2 regions of the Ruegeria sp. B10 genome follow, and region 1 is predicted to be linked to the other one. Evidence: riboswitches for the same ligand, from Rfam matches in the RefSeq annotation. Region 1 holds a riboswitch; the other holds the start of a gene.
What was found. Region 1 has a riboswitch for cobalamin ahead of nrdH (glutaredoxin-like protein NrdH). Riboswitches for the same ligand answer to the same signal wherever they lie in the genome.

Region 1 (5,798 bases):
GCTGGCGCGCCTTTGGCGCTGGTCATAGCACCAACGCGCGAGTTGGCGATGCAGGTCAAACGCGAATTGGCATGGCTGTATGCGGATGCAGGCGCGTTCATCGCGTCCTGTGTCGGCGGCATGGATATGCGAGATGAGCGGCGGGCGCTGGCCCGTGGTGCGCATATCGTGGTCGCTACGCCGGGCCGCCTACGCGACCATATCATGCGCGAGTCGATTGACCTGACTGCTGTGCGCGCCGTGGTTCTGGATGAAGCCGATGAAATGCTCGACCTGGGCTTCCGCGAAGATCTTGAGTTTATTTTGGAACAGACGCCCTCCGAGCGTCAGACACTGCTGTTTTCCGCTACGGTTCCTCGCGCCATCGCCTCCCTCGCCGCCCGCTACCAGCGCGATGCCGAGCGCGTCAGCACCGTCAGCGAGCGCACGCAACATGCCGATATCGAATATCGCGCGATGAATGTGGCCCCGCGCGATGGTGAGAACGCAATCATCAACGTGCTGCGCTTCTACGAGGCCCCCAACGCCATTATCTTCTGCAACACTCGCGCCATGGTCAGCCGCCTGACGGCGCGACTGTCGAATCGTGGATTCTCGGTCGTGGCCCTGTCTGGCGAGCTAACGCAGAGCGAGCGTTCGAACGCGCTGCAAGCCATGCGCGACGGGCGCGCCCGCGTCTGTGTGGCGACCGATGTGGCCGCGCGCGGCATCGACCTGCCGAACCTTGATCTGGTGATCCATGCGGAACTGCCGAACAGTCATGAAACGCTGCTGCACCGCTCGGGCCGAACCGGACGCGCCGGGCGGAAAGGCGTCAGCGCGCTGATCGTTCCGCCTGCCTCGTTCAAAAAAGCGCAGCGCCTGCTGAAATTCGCCAAGCTGACAGCAGATTGGGGGTCTGCGCCCTCGGCCGATGAAGTTCAGGCGCAGGACATGCAGCGGATGTTCAGTTCGGACGACTGGACCGTGGATGTCACCGAGGGCGAAAGCGCACTGGTTGATGATCTGGTCTCGCGCTTTTCACCGCAGCAGCTGGCGGCGGCCTATCTGCGTCAATACGGGCGCAAACACTCCGCCCCGGAGGAACTGAGCGACACGCAAGATGCCGCGCCCAAGCCGAACGTGCCCTTTGGCCCAAGCGTGTGGTTTTCGCTGTCGGAGGGACACAACGAAAACGCCTCGCCCCGCTATCTGCTGCCCATGTTGTGCAAGGCGGGCAAGATCACCAAAGACGACATCGGCGCGATCCGCATTGCTGACACCGAAAGCTACATCGAGATTCGCGACAGCAGTGTCGAAGGTTTCCTGAAGGCCATCGGCCCCGAGATGACCGTCGAAGGCACCAAGACCCTGGTGCAACTGGACGCACCGCCCGCCCTTTCCGGTGGTGGCCGCAAAGGCCCCAAGCGCGACTTCAAAGGCAAGAAGCGCCCCGAACGTGCTGAACGCCCGGCCCGCGCGGCTGAGCCTCAGCCCGCAAAACCGCGCCGGAAGCCGGCCGAGAAACCCAAACCCGAAACGCGGCCCAAACGGGATGAGGCTCCCTCGGGCGATCAGCACAAGAAGCCCGCGCGCCGTCCGAAAGGCCCGCCTCCGCCCAAAGGCAAGCCAAGCAGCAAGAAAAACCGCGCACGTGCGGCTGCGATGAAGGGTGGCAACGCAGTGCCCAAGCGGAAAAAGTAAACCGCCTTAGCGCCCGCGGCAGGTTGTGCAAGCGAAGAAATTTATTTTCTTTGCTACACCATATATTGACAACACGCCACCACCAACCCCAATATGGTGTTGCTTCGGTTCTTTCGATTCCTGTTGAAAGCTAAGAGGGAAACCGGTGAAAAACCGGCGCTGCCCCCGCAACTGTAAGCGGATAGTTCGGCTGAATACGCCACTGAAAGCGAGCTTTTGGGAAGGCCAGTCCGAACATCAATCCGCGAGCCAGGAGACCTGCCGTAAGCAAGGAAAGAAAACCGCGAACGGAGGGTTCGGGGGCGTGTTCAGGGTTCATTTTGCCCGCGACGTCCTCGGCATTCATTAAAAGGACAGAGGACGACATGAGCATTACCGTATATTCCAAACCCGCATGCGTACAATGCACCGCCACCACCCGCGCGCTGGATGCAAAAGGCATCACCTATGACGTCATCGATCTGACCCAGGACGACAGCGCCATGACCCATGTGACCGAGCTGGGCTATCGTCAGGCCCCTGTCGTTGTGGCGGGCAGTGATCACTGGTCGGGTTTCCGCCCGGACATGATCGCCCAACTGGCCTGATCCATGGCCGCGCCGATCCCGGCGCTGGTCTATTTCTCATCGAAATCCGGAAACACCCACCGCTTTGTCTCGCGGCTGGGTCTGAGTTCTTTCCGCATTCCGAACGGGATGGACCCGCTGCCTGACCCCGGACACCCATACGTGCTGATCAGCCCCACCTATGCCGATGGCGAAGGGCGCGGGGCGGTTCCTAAACAGGTGATCCGGTTTCTGAACGACCCGGACAGACGCACCGGGATCCTTGGAGTGATCGGCACAGGCAACCGCAATTTCGGTGCGACCTACGCTTTGGCCGGTCGCATCATCGCCCAGAAATGCAACGTACCGCTGCTCTACACGTTTGAGCTGGCCGGAACAGAGACCGACATCGCCCGCGTCCGCGCCGGGCTGGAAAACCTAGGGAGAAACCTATGCTCGACAGCAGCGTAAACGAGCAGGACTATCACGCGTTGAACGCGATGCTGAACCTCTACGATGGTGAGGGAAAGATCCGGTTCGATGCCGATCGTATGGCCGCGCGGCAGTATTTCCTGCAGCACGTGAACCAGAACACCGTGTTCTTCCACTCGCTGGACGAAAAGCTCGGGTATCTGGTTTCCGAGGGCTACTATGAAGAGGCCGTTCTGGACCAGTATTCAAAGAACTTCATGCGGAAGATCTGGGATGCGGCCTATGCCAAAAAGTTCCGGTTCCCGACCTTTCTGGGCGCGTTCAAATATTACACCTCATACACGCTGAAAACCCGTGATGGGCAGCGGTTCCTGGAACGCTATGAGGACCGCGTCGTCATGACCGCGCTGGCGCTGGCACGCGGTGACGAGGCGCTGGCCCTGTCTTTCATGGAGGAAATCCTCGACGGTCGCTTCCAGCCCGCCACGCCCACCTTCCTGAACGCGGGCAAAGCCTCACGCGGGGAGTTGATCTCATGCTTCCTGCTGCGGTTGGAAGACAACATGGAGAGCATCGGTCGCGGCATCAACTCGGCCCTGCAACTGTCCAAACGTGGTGGAGGCGTAGCGCTGCTGCTGACCAACATCCGCGAGCATGGCGCGCCGATTAAGGGCATTGAGAACCAGTCCTCAGGCGTGATCCCGGTGATGAAACTGCTGGAAGACAGCTTCTCCTACGCCAATCAGCTGGGTGCGCGGCAAGGCGCGGGTGCGGTCTATCTGAACGCGCACCACCCGGACATCATGCGCTTCCTCGACACCAAACGCGAAAACGCGGATGAGAAAATCCGTATCAAAACGCTGAGCCTTGGCGTGGTCATCCCCGACATCACGTTCGAGCTGGCGAAAAAGAACGCCGATATGTACCTGTTCTCGCCGCATGATGTCGAGAAAGTCTACGGCGTGCCGTTCTCGGAAATCTCGGTGACCGAGAAATATCACGAGATGGTCGATGACAAGCGCATCCGGAAATCCAAGGTCAATGCGCGTGAATTCTTCCAGACCATTGCCGAGATTCAGTTCGAATCCGGTTACCCCTACGTGATGTTCGAAGACACGGTGAACCGGATGAACCCCATTGCGGGCCGGATCAACATGTCAAACCTGTGTTCCGAGATTTTGCAGGTCAATGAAGCGTCCGAGTTCAACGATGACCTCAGCTATTCCCATCTGGGCACGGATATCTCCTGCAACCTCGGCTCGCTGAACATTGCCAAGACGATGGATGGCAGCGATCTGGGTCGTACTGTCGGCGCTGCGATCCGCGCGCTGACGGCGGTGTCCGAGATGTCGGCAATAGACTCGGTGCCGTCGGTGCGTCGGGGCAATGATGAAAGCCACGCGATTGGACTGGGTCAGATGAACCTACACGGGTTCCTTGCCCGCGAACATATCCACTATGGCTCGCCTGAGGGGGTCGAGTTCACATCCGTGTATTTCGCGACCGTGGCCTATCACGCGATCCGCACCTCTTGCGAACTAGCAAAGGAACGCAAGACATCTTTCAAAGGGTTCGAGAAGTCAGACTATGCCTCGGGCACCTTTTTCGACAAATACACCACCCGTGACTGGCTGCCCGAAAGCGAGCGGGTTAAGGCACTGTTCAACGGCATGACCCTGCCCACCCGTGACGACTGGGCAGCGTTGAAGGCAGATGTGATGAAACACGGCCTCTACAACCGCAACCTTCAGGCGGTGCCGCCGACAGGGTCGATCAGCTATATCAACAATTCGACCTCTTCGATCCACCCCATCGTCTCGAAGATCGAAATCCGCAAAGAGGGCAAGATTGGCCGCGTCTACTATCCGGCCGCTTTCATGAACAATGACAACCTCGAATACTACCGCGATGCCTATGAGATCGGCCCAGAGGCGCTGATCGACACCTATGCGGCAGCGACCGAGCATGTGGATCAGGGCCTGTCGCTGACCCTGTTCTTCCCGGCCGAGGCCACGACCCGCGATATCAACCGCGCGCAGATCTACGCTTGGAAGAAAGGCATCAAAACCATCTACTACGTGCGTCTGCGCCAGGAGGCCCTTGAAGGGACCGAGGTGCAAGGCTGCGTATCCTGCAGTTTGTAAGGGGCCACTGACATGAAAGACATGATCCAAACCAAGATCCCCCGCGCGATCAACTGGAACCGGCTTGAGGACGACAAGGACCTTGAGGTCTGGAACCGTCTGACGGTCAACTTCTGGCTGCCGGAAAAGGTGCCGCTGTCCAACGACATCCAAAGCTGGGCAACGCTGACAGACCATGAAAAGCAACTGACCATCCGCGTCTTTACCGGCCTGACCCTGCTGGACACGATCCAGAACACGGTCGGTGCCCCTGCCCTGATGCCCGATGCAGTCACTCCGCATGAAGAGGCCGTGCTGACCAACATCGCCTTTATGGAGGCGGTTCACGCGCGCAGCTATTCCTCGATCTTCTCGACACTCTGTTCAACCAAAGAAATCGACGAGGCGTTCCGCTGGTCCGAAGAGAATCCCCATCTGCAGGCCAAGGCCGAGGCGATCCTGAACACATACGCTCCGGGCAATGACCCGCTGAAACGCAAGATCGCGTCGGTGTTTCTGGAAAGTTTCCTGTTCTATTCCGGCTTCTACCTGCCGATGTACTGGTCCAGCCGCGCCAAGCTGACCAACACCGCCGACCTGATCCGCCTGATCATCCGGGATGAGGCCGTTCATGGCTATTACATCGGCTACAAGTTCCAGCGCGGCTACGAGAAGCTCTCCGAGGCGGAACAGCAGGAGTTGAAGGACTATGCCTTTGGCTTGATGTTCGAACTTTACGGGATCGAGAACCAATACACCGAGGAACTCTATGACGAGCTTGGCCTGACCGAGGATGTGAAGGTCTTCCTCCACTACAACGCCAACAAGGCTCTGCAAAACCTCGGGTTCGAGGCCCTGTTCCCACCGGAAGTTTCCGAAGTGAATCCGGCGATCCTGGCTGCCCTCAGCCCGGATAGCGAGAACCACGACTTCTTCTCGGGCTCCGGCTCCTCCTATGTCATTGGCAAGGCGGTTGCGACCGAGGACGAAGACTGGGATTTCTGATGGCAAAGGA
Region 2 (5,798 bases), on a different contig from region 1:
CCGATCACCACTGCAACCTGGTCGCCACTGCCGATGAGGTCGAAGACAAGGACCTGAGCAACCTGTTTAAGCCCGCTCATCTGGCCACGCGCAAGATGATGGCCGAACCTGTCAGCTATACCACGCAGAGCCTGCACAGCTATTTCTGCTTCTGCGCTCCGGATCGCGGGCTCGCCCTGGTGGCGGCGGCGCAAGCAGCGGGTTTGCGCCCGTTCCTGCACGGCACCGCCTTCGCTGCAGTGCCGCTTCTATCAGCAGTGTCTCCTTACAAATTCGGCGGACGCGCCGGGCCGAGGAACTACACAGACGTGCCTGTAGGCAAGATTTGCCTGCGTCACGTCGCTGACCTGCATGTCTTTCCCAACGAGTTGCGGGCCGTCGAAATCACCGGCGCACAATTGCGGGAATGGCTTGAGATGTCGGCAAGTTTTTTCAACCAGATCCACCCAGACACCCAAACCGAGCTAACCGATTCCCGCCGGGCGGGGCATAACTTTGACGTTGTGTTTGGCATCAACTATCAAATCGACCTGTCCAGCCCGGCGCGGTTCGACAGCAACGGCACCCTGAGCGATCCAACCGCCCAGCGCATCTGCAATCTATGCTTTGACGGGCAAACAATCCGCGACGACCAGAGCTTTGTGGTCGCCCTCAACAACTATCGCGCCAGCGGCGGTGGGCATTTCCCTTTCGTTGACAAGGCCCGGACCATTCCGCTGCCGTCTAGGGATATCAAAGAGATACTACGCGACTACCTGTCAGATCACCTACCCGCAGACCCTCTGGATCAGGCTCCTTACCCGTTCTCCTTCGCTCCGCTAAATGGTGCGCACACGATCCTCAGAACCGGCAGCGGAGCGTTGAAGTTTTTGCCCGAGCTGAGCGAATATTCCCCAGAATTGCTGGAGCCTGATGCCGAGGGCTTTGAAAGGATACGACTGACCTTGTGACGGGTTGTCATTTTCACATCGCTTCCCTATATCAGGCCTTGAGAGGTTGGCGCGGGCGAGCGCCTCGCCAACCTGGTCAGGTCCGGAAGGAAGCAGCCACAACGAGCCCCGCTTGGGTCGATGTCCAACCTCTCACTTTGTATAAACCATCAGCCGCAGGAGGGCTTTATGATTGTAGCAAACACCCTTCGGGCAGATCGGTTCTAAACCCAACTCTCCGATTGCCTGAACACATCACCAACGGATGCGCGTCTGCCATCCGATGGGATTGCTATATCTGAACACAGGCAAACCAATGTCTTTTACTCTTTCAGACCTGGGATGGTCCTCTCACTTCGCCGCACAGCACGCGGCGCACGCACAATTCATGCCTTTTCGTATCACCGCCGTTCACCGGGACCGTCTGGTCGGGATGAACGAGACCGGTGAAATGCCTCTGTTGGCCCCTGGTCATTCCACTGGCGATTTTACGGTTGGCGATTGGGTGCTGGCCGATGACAAGAATCGCGTTCAGCATCTGCTTGACCGGCGCAGCCTGTTGCAACGCCGTGCTGCCGGAACCGGAGCCGAGGCGCAACTGATCGCAGCCAATGTTGACGTGCTGTTCATCGTCAGCTCGTGCAATGCGGATTTCAATGTGCCCCGGCTCGAACGGTATCTGGCACTGGCGCATCAGGCGGGCTGCTATCCTGTCGTGGTCCTGACCAAAGCAGATAGCTGCTCGGACCCCGCAGCCTACGCCAAGCAGGCCGAAGCGCTGGCACCGTTTTTGACAGTCCTGACGGTCAACGCGCATGAAGCGTTAGACCTGCAGCAGGTTCTGGCATGGTGTCCGGCGAGTCAGACAGCGGCTTTGGTCGGGTCATCCGGGGTTGGCAAAACAACGCTCGCCAACGGAATGACCGGGCAGGATCAGGCAACAGCCACAATCCGCGAGGATGACGCCCGAGGCCGCCACACCACGACGTCTCGCGCCTTACATCCGATGCAAAATGGCGGTTGGCTGGTCGACACCCCCGGCATGCGCGCCCTGCGCCTGCTCGACGCGCAGGACGGGGTGGACGAAGTGTTCTCGGACATTCTGGAGCTGGCCCAAACCTGCCGGTTCTCGGATTGCCAGCATGAGGCCGAGCCCGGTTGCGCTGTGCAGGCGGCGATTGAAGCAGGCACACTGGATGCAGATCGGTTGGAACGCTGGCGCAAGCTGAGGCGCGAGGATCAGCGCAACTCTGAGACCGTGGCCGAGGCGCGGGCACGCGACAAGGCTTTCGGCAAGATGGTCCGATCTGCGATGCACGGAAAATCCGCGCGGCGCGGCGATTGAAACACGGGCTGAAAAAGGGGCGTCGGTCCGCCGGCGCCCCCCATCAAGCGATCAATCGTGGCCAGAGCACCGCATTTCGGCGGGCAAACACACCGATATGGCCGATCTCCCGAACACCAAACTCTTCCGGTGACAACAGGTGACGGCGTGCTTTTGGACCATAAAGCTCGGCCAACCGCCAAACGGCAGCTTCTGGGACCATCTCATCATCTGTGAAGGCAAAAAGGTCGACGGGAACGTCAGCATCCTGCCACGTAGCTTGCGGCAGTGTGTCTCCGATCTCGGGCAGATAGCTTTGCGGCGCGGTGCACCATTTGCGCCATTGCCAATAGACCTTAGGCGGTAGGTCTGTTCCAAACCCAAGTGCCTTGCCCGGCAAATACCCCAGGCCGCTCACGACCAGAGGCACATGCCCATACCAGAACAACCCGGCCAGAGCGCGGTACGGCCAAGGATGATCGCCCAACTTCACAAGGCCAGAACAGACGCAGATCATGCGATCAATCTTGTCGATATCCGGCTGCACTGGCCCCAGCATCCCTCCAAGCGAATGACCAACTGACCATTGCTGCGACAGCGGGAACCGTCGGCGCATCTCGGCCCGCGCGGCGGGCATGTCCTGCAACGCCCAATCGGCCATCGAAATCTTCGACCGACGCTGTGGGCCCGATTTCGAATGCCCGAATTCCCGGTAGTCGTAGATCAGACAGGCGATATCACGATCCGAGGCCAACCATTGTGCGAAATGCTTGTAGTAGTCTCGCGGAACCCCTGTCGCGCTGTTGACCACCACTACGGTTTCGGGCTGCGCCACGGGCCGGTAGATCCGCCCGGACAGGGCACCATCCCCCACCGGGATCTGAACATCTTCGATCAGCACTGTTTGGTTTGCATCCAACATGGGCATCCTCGGTGGAAAACTGAACTGATGAGTTCACATTGCAACTTGACCCCAGACAGCCCATGCAAGTCAACTGCGATCCCGCTTGACCACGCGTCCACTTTGCGGATCGTCTTTCCGCAGCGCAGAAAGTTCAACTTGACTCAGAATGGTTATGAACGCTAGCGATGGTTCGATGGTTCCCGGCTTTCACAAGAAGTCGGGATGAAAAGGGAACACGGTGCGGTTTTCCCCGGCTTGCTCGGGACGAACCAAATCCGCGACTGCCCCCGCAACTGTAAGCGGTGAGCGATGTCGAAGAGCCACTGGCCGAAAGGCCGGGAAGGTCGGCAAAGCGATGACCCGCAAGTCAGGAGACCTGCCATCGTCAACATAACCCAAACTCGGGCGGGGTGTCCGGGCAGGCCGTGACAGACCCTATCTGCCCCACCTGATCCCAGCCCCTGTCCACCGCGCGGAGGGCGCAGGATGATCTGGAAGACGAAGACACATAGGTTCTCAGCAACCATCTGCCAACATACCGGCAAGACTTGCCCTGCATTGGCACGGCTGGCGCGTTCGATGGTTGACGCACTGGACCAAGCCGGTCCGGCGACCACATCGGATTTCGAAATCGAAGGCAGCAGCGACCTGACCCATTGCACGGACGGCTGCCACGCCCGGTTTCGGGCCAGCCAGTCTCGGGTGCGGGTCTATTGCGGAGCGGACCCTAATGCCGACAGCGAGACCCTCCATCGCTACGCCGACCTTATGTTCGGAACCGAAACGAGCAGCCTGCCTAGCGCAGCGATGACATCCCTGCCCTGCGCCATGCTCGAGGCATCAGTGATTGCGCCGCGCAAAACGACCCCGGCGGAACTGCAACTGTCGGCTTAGGAGTCTGCCAAAGCTCGGGCGGGCAAGGTGGCCCAGTGCTTCTGCGCATCGGTTTCGACCGCGCAGGGGCGTAGCTTGCGCAACCGATCCAGCGCTTGGGTTGGAGCCTCGCCGCATTCGATCATCAACCTCAGCACCACCATGCCAGAGCGACCACATCCGCCCTGACAATGGACAAGCACGCGCCCTCCGCCAGACAAAGCCTGCCGCGCCGCGGCACTAACATCGGGCCATTGCGCATCAACCTCTGACGGTGGCACGCCGAAATCCTGAATCGGCAGATGCACCCAGCGGCTGGCGCGCCCCTGAACGTCGCGGCCAAAATCGCGGGCTCCAAACTGGACCAGCTCGGCCTCGGTTGTCATCGAAAGCACGAGCCCCGGCCTCCAATCTCCAATCGTTTCAAGGTCGCCTGCATAGTCGCCGCCCTTTCCCGGCATCGACGTTAGGGCAAGTGTGCCCCCGCCCACTTGCAAAGCATGAATGACCAAATTCGTCATGACAGCATCCCCCCGGAAGCGTTGATCCTGACTTTAGGCTTGATTCACAATCTGCAGAGTGTACCCCTGACGCGCCGGTTTCCAAAACAAAATCGTTCTTCAACTCATGTGGACGCGGGCGGCGCAGGCCTCTACGCTGCGGTGACGTTCCGAATCCGCCAGAGCAGACATGACCGACTCAGACAGCCCCGCCTATCAGGTTCTCGCCCGAAAATACCGCCCGGAAACCTTTGCCGATCTGGTGGGTCAGGATGCGATGGTCCGCACGCTCAAAAACGCGTTCGAGGCGGATCGCATCGCGCAAGCCTTTGTCATGACAGGCATTCGCGGAACCGGTAAAACCACGACCGCACGGATCATTGCGAAAGGCATGAACTGCATCGGACCGGACGGAACTGGCGGACCCACGACCGAGCCTTGCGGCCAATGTGAGCACTGCGTCGCCATCATGGAGGGCCGTCATGTCGACGTAATGGAGATGGACGCCGCCAGCCGCACCGGCGTGAATGATATTCGCGAGATTATCGACAGTGTTCGCTACCGCGCAGCCTCGGCCCGCTACAAGATCTACATCATCGATGAGGTCCACATGCTGTCGACCAGCGCCTTCAACGCGCTGCTCAAGACGCTCGAGGAGCCGCCGGCGCATGTGAAGTTCATCTTCGCCACAACCGAGATCCGCAAGGTTCCCGTCACGGTTCTGTCGCGCTGCCAACGCTTCGACCTGCGCCGGATCGAACCCGAGGATATGATCGGCCTGCTGCGCAAGATCGCCTCAGCTGAGAGTGCTGAGATTGCCGAGGACGCGTTGGCGCTGATCACTCGCGCTGCTGAGGGATCTGCCCGCGACGCCACCTCATTACTGGATCAGGCGATCTCACACGGGGCCGGAGAGACGACGGCAGATCAAGTACGCGCGATGCTGGGCCTGGCGGATCGTGGCCGGGTTCTGGACCTCATGGACATGATACTGCGGGGCGATGCTGCAGGGGCGTTGACCGAGCTTGGTGGCCAATATGCCGAGGGGGCTGATCCACTGGCCGTGCTGCGTGATCTGGCTGAGATCACTCATTGGGTCTCGGTCGTGAAGATCACCCCGGACGCAGCAGAAGACCCCACTGTTTCCCCGGATGAACGCGCCCGCGGCCAGCAAATGGCCGATGCCCTCCCCATGCGGGTACTGACTCGGATGTGGCAGATGCTGTTGAAGGCGCTTGAGGAGGTCTCAGCCGCCCCGAACGCCATGA

Region 2: another riboswitch for cobalamin. It lies ahead of ACR0J4_RS22520 (hypothetical protein); the one in region 1 lies ahead of nrdH (glutaredoxin-like protein NrdH).

The regions. Positions count from the first base shown of each region.
Region 1 is NZ_JBQFVP010000008.1:226,587-232,384, reverse strand. It holds gene ACR0J4_RS13250 (DEAD/DEAH box helicase) at 1-1,683, shown strand, start outside; cobalamin riboswitch at 1,772-1,963, shown strand; gene nrdH (glutaredoxin-like protein NrdH) at 2,049-2,270, shown strand; gene nrdI (class Ib ribonucleoside-diphosphate reductase assembly flavoprotein NrdI) at 2,286-2,699, shown strand; gene nrdE (class 1b ribonucleoside-diphosphate reductase subunit alpha) at 2,681-4,804, shown strand; gene nrdF (class 1b ribonucleoside-diphosphate reductase subunit beta) at 4,817-5,788, shown strand; gene ACR0J4_RS13225 (nucleoside triphosphate pyrophosphohydrolase family protein) at 5,788-5,798, shown strand, end outside.
Region 2 is NZ_JBQFVP010000023.1:45,598-51,395, forward strand. It holds gene ACR0J4_RS22500 (bifunctional 2',3'-cyclic-nucleotide 2'-phosphodiesterase/3'-nucleotidase) at 1-950, shown strand, start outside; RNA gene ffs (signal recognition particle sRNA small type) at 990-1,088, shown strand; gene rsgA (ribosome small subunit-dependent GTPase A) at 1,246-2,274, shown strand; gene ACR0J4_RS22515 (alpha/beta fold hydrolase) at 2,318-3,175, opposite strand; cobalamin riboswitch at 3,336-3,555, shown strand; gene ACR0J4_RS22520 (hypothetical protein) at 3,644-4,051, shown strand; gene ACR0J4_RS22525 (phosphatase domain-containing protein) at 4,048-4,551, opposite strand; gene ACR0J4_RS22530 (DNA polymerase III subunit gamma/tau) at 4,721-5,798, shown strand, end outside.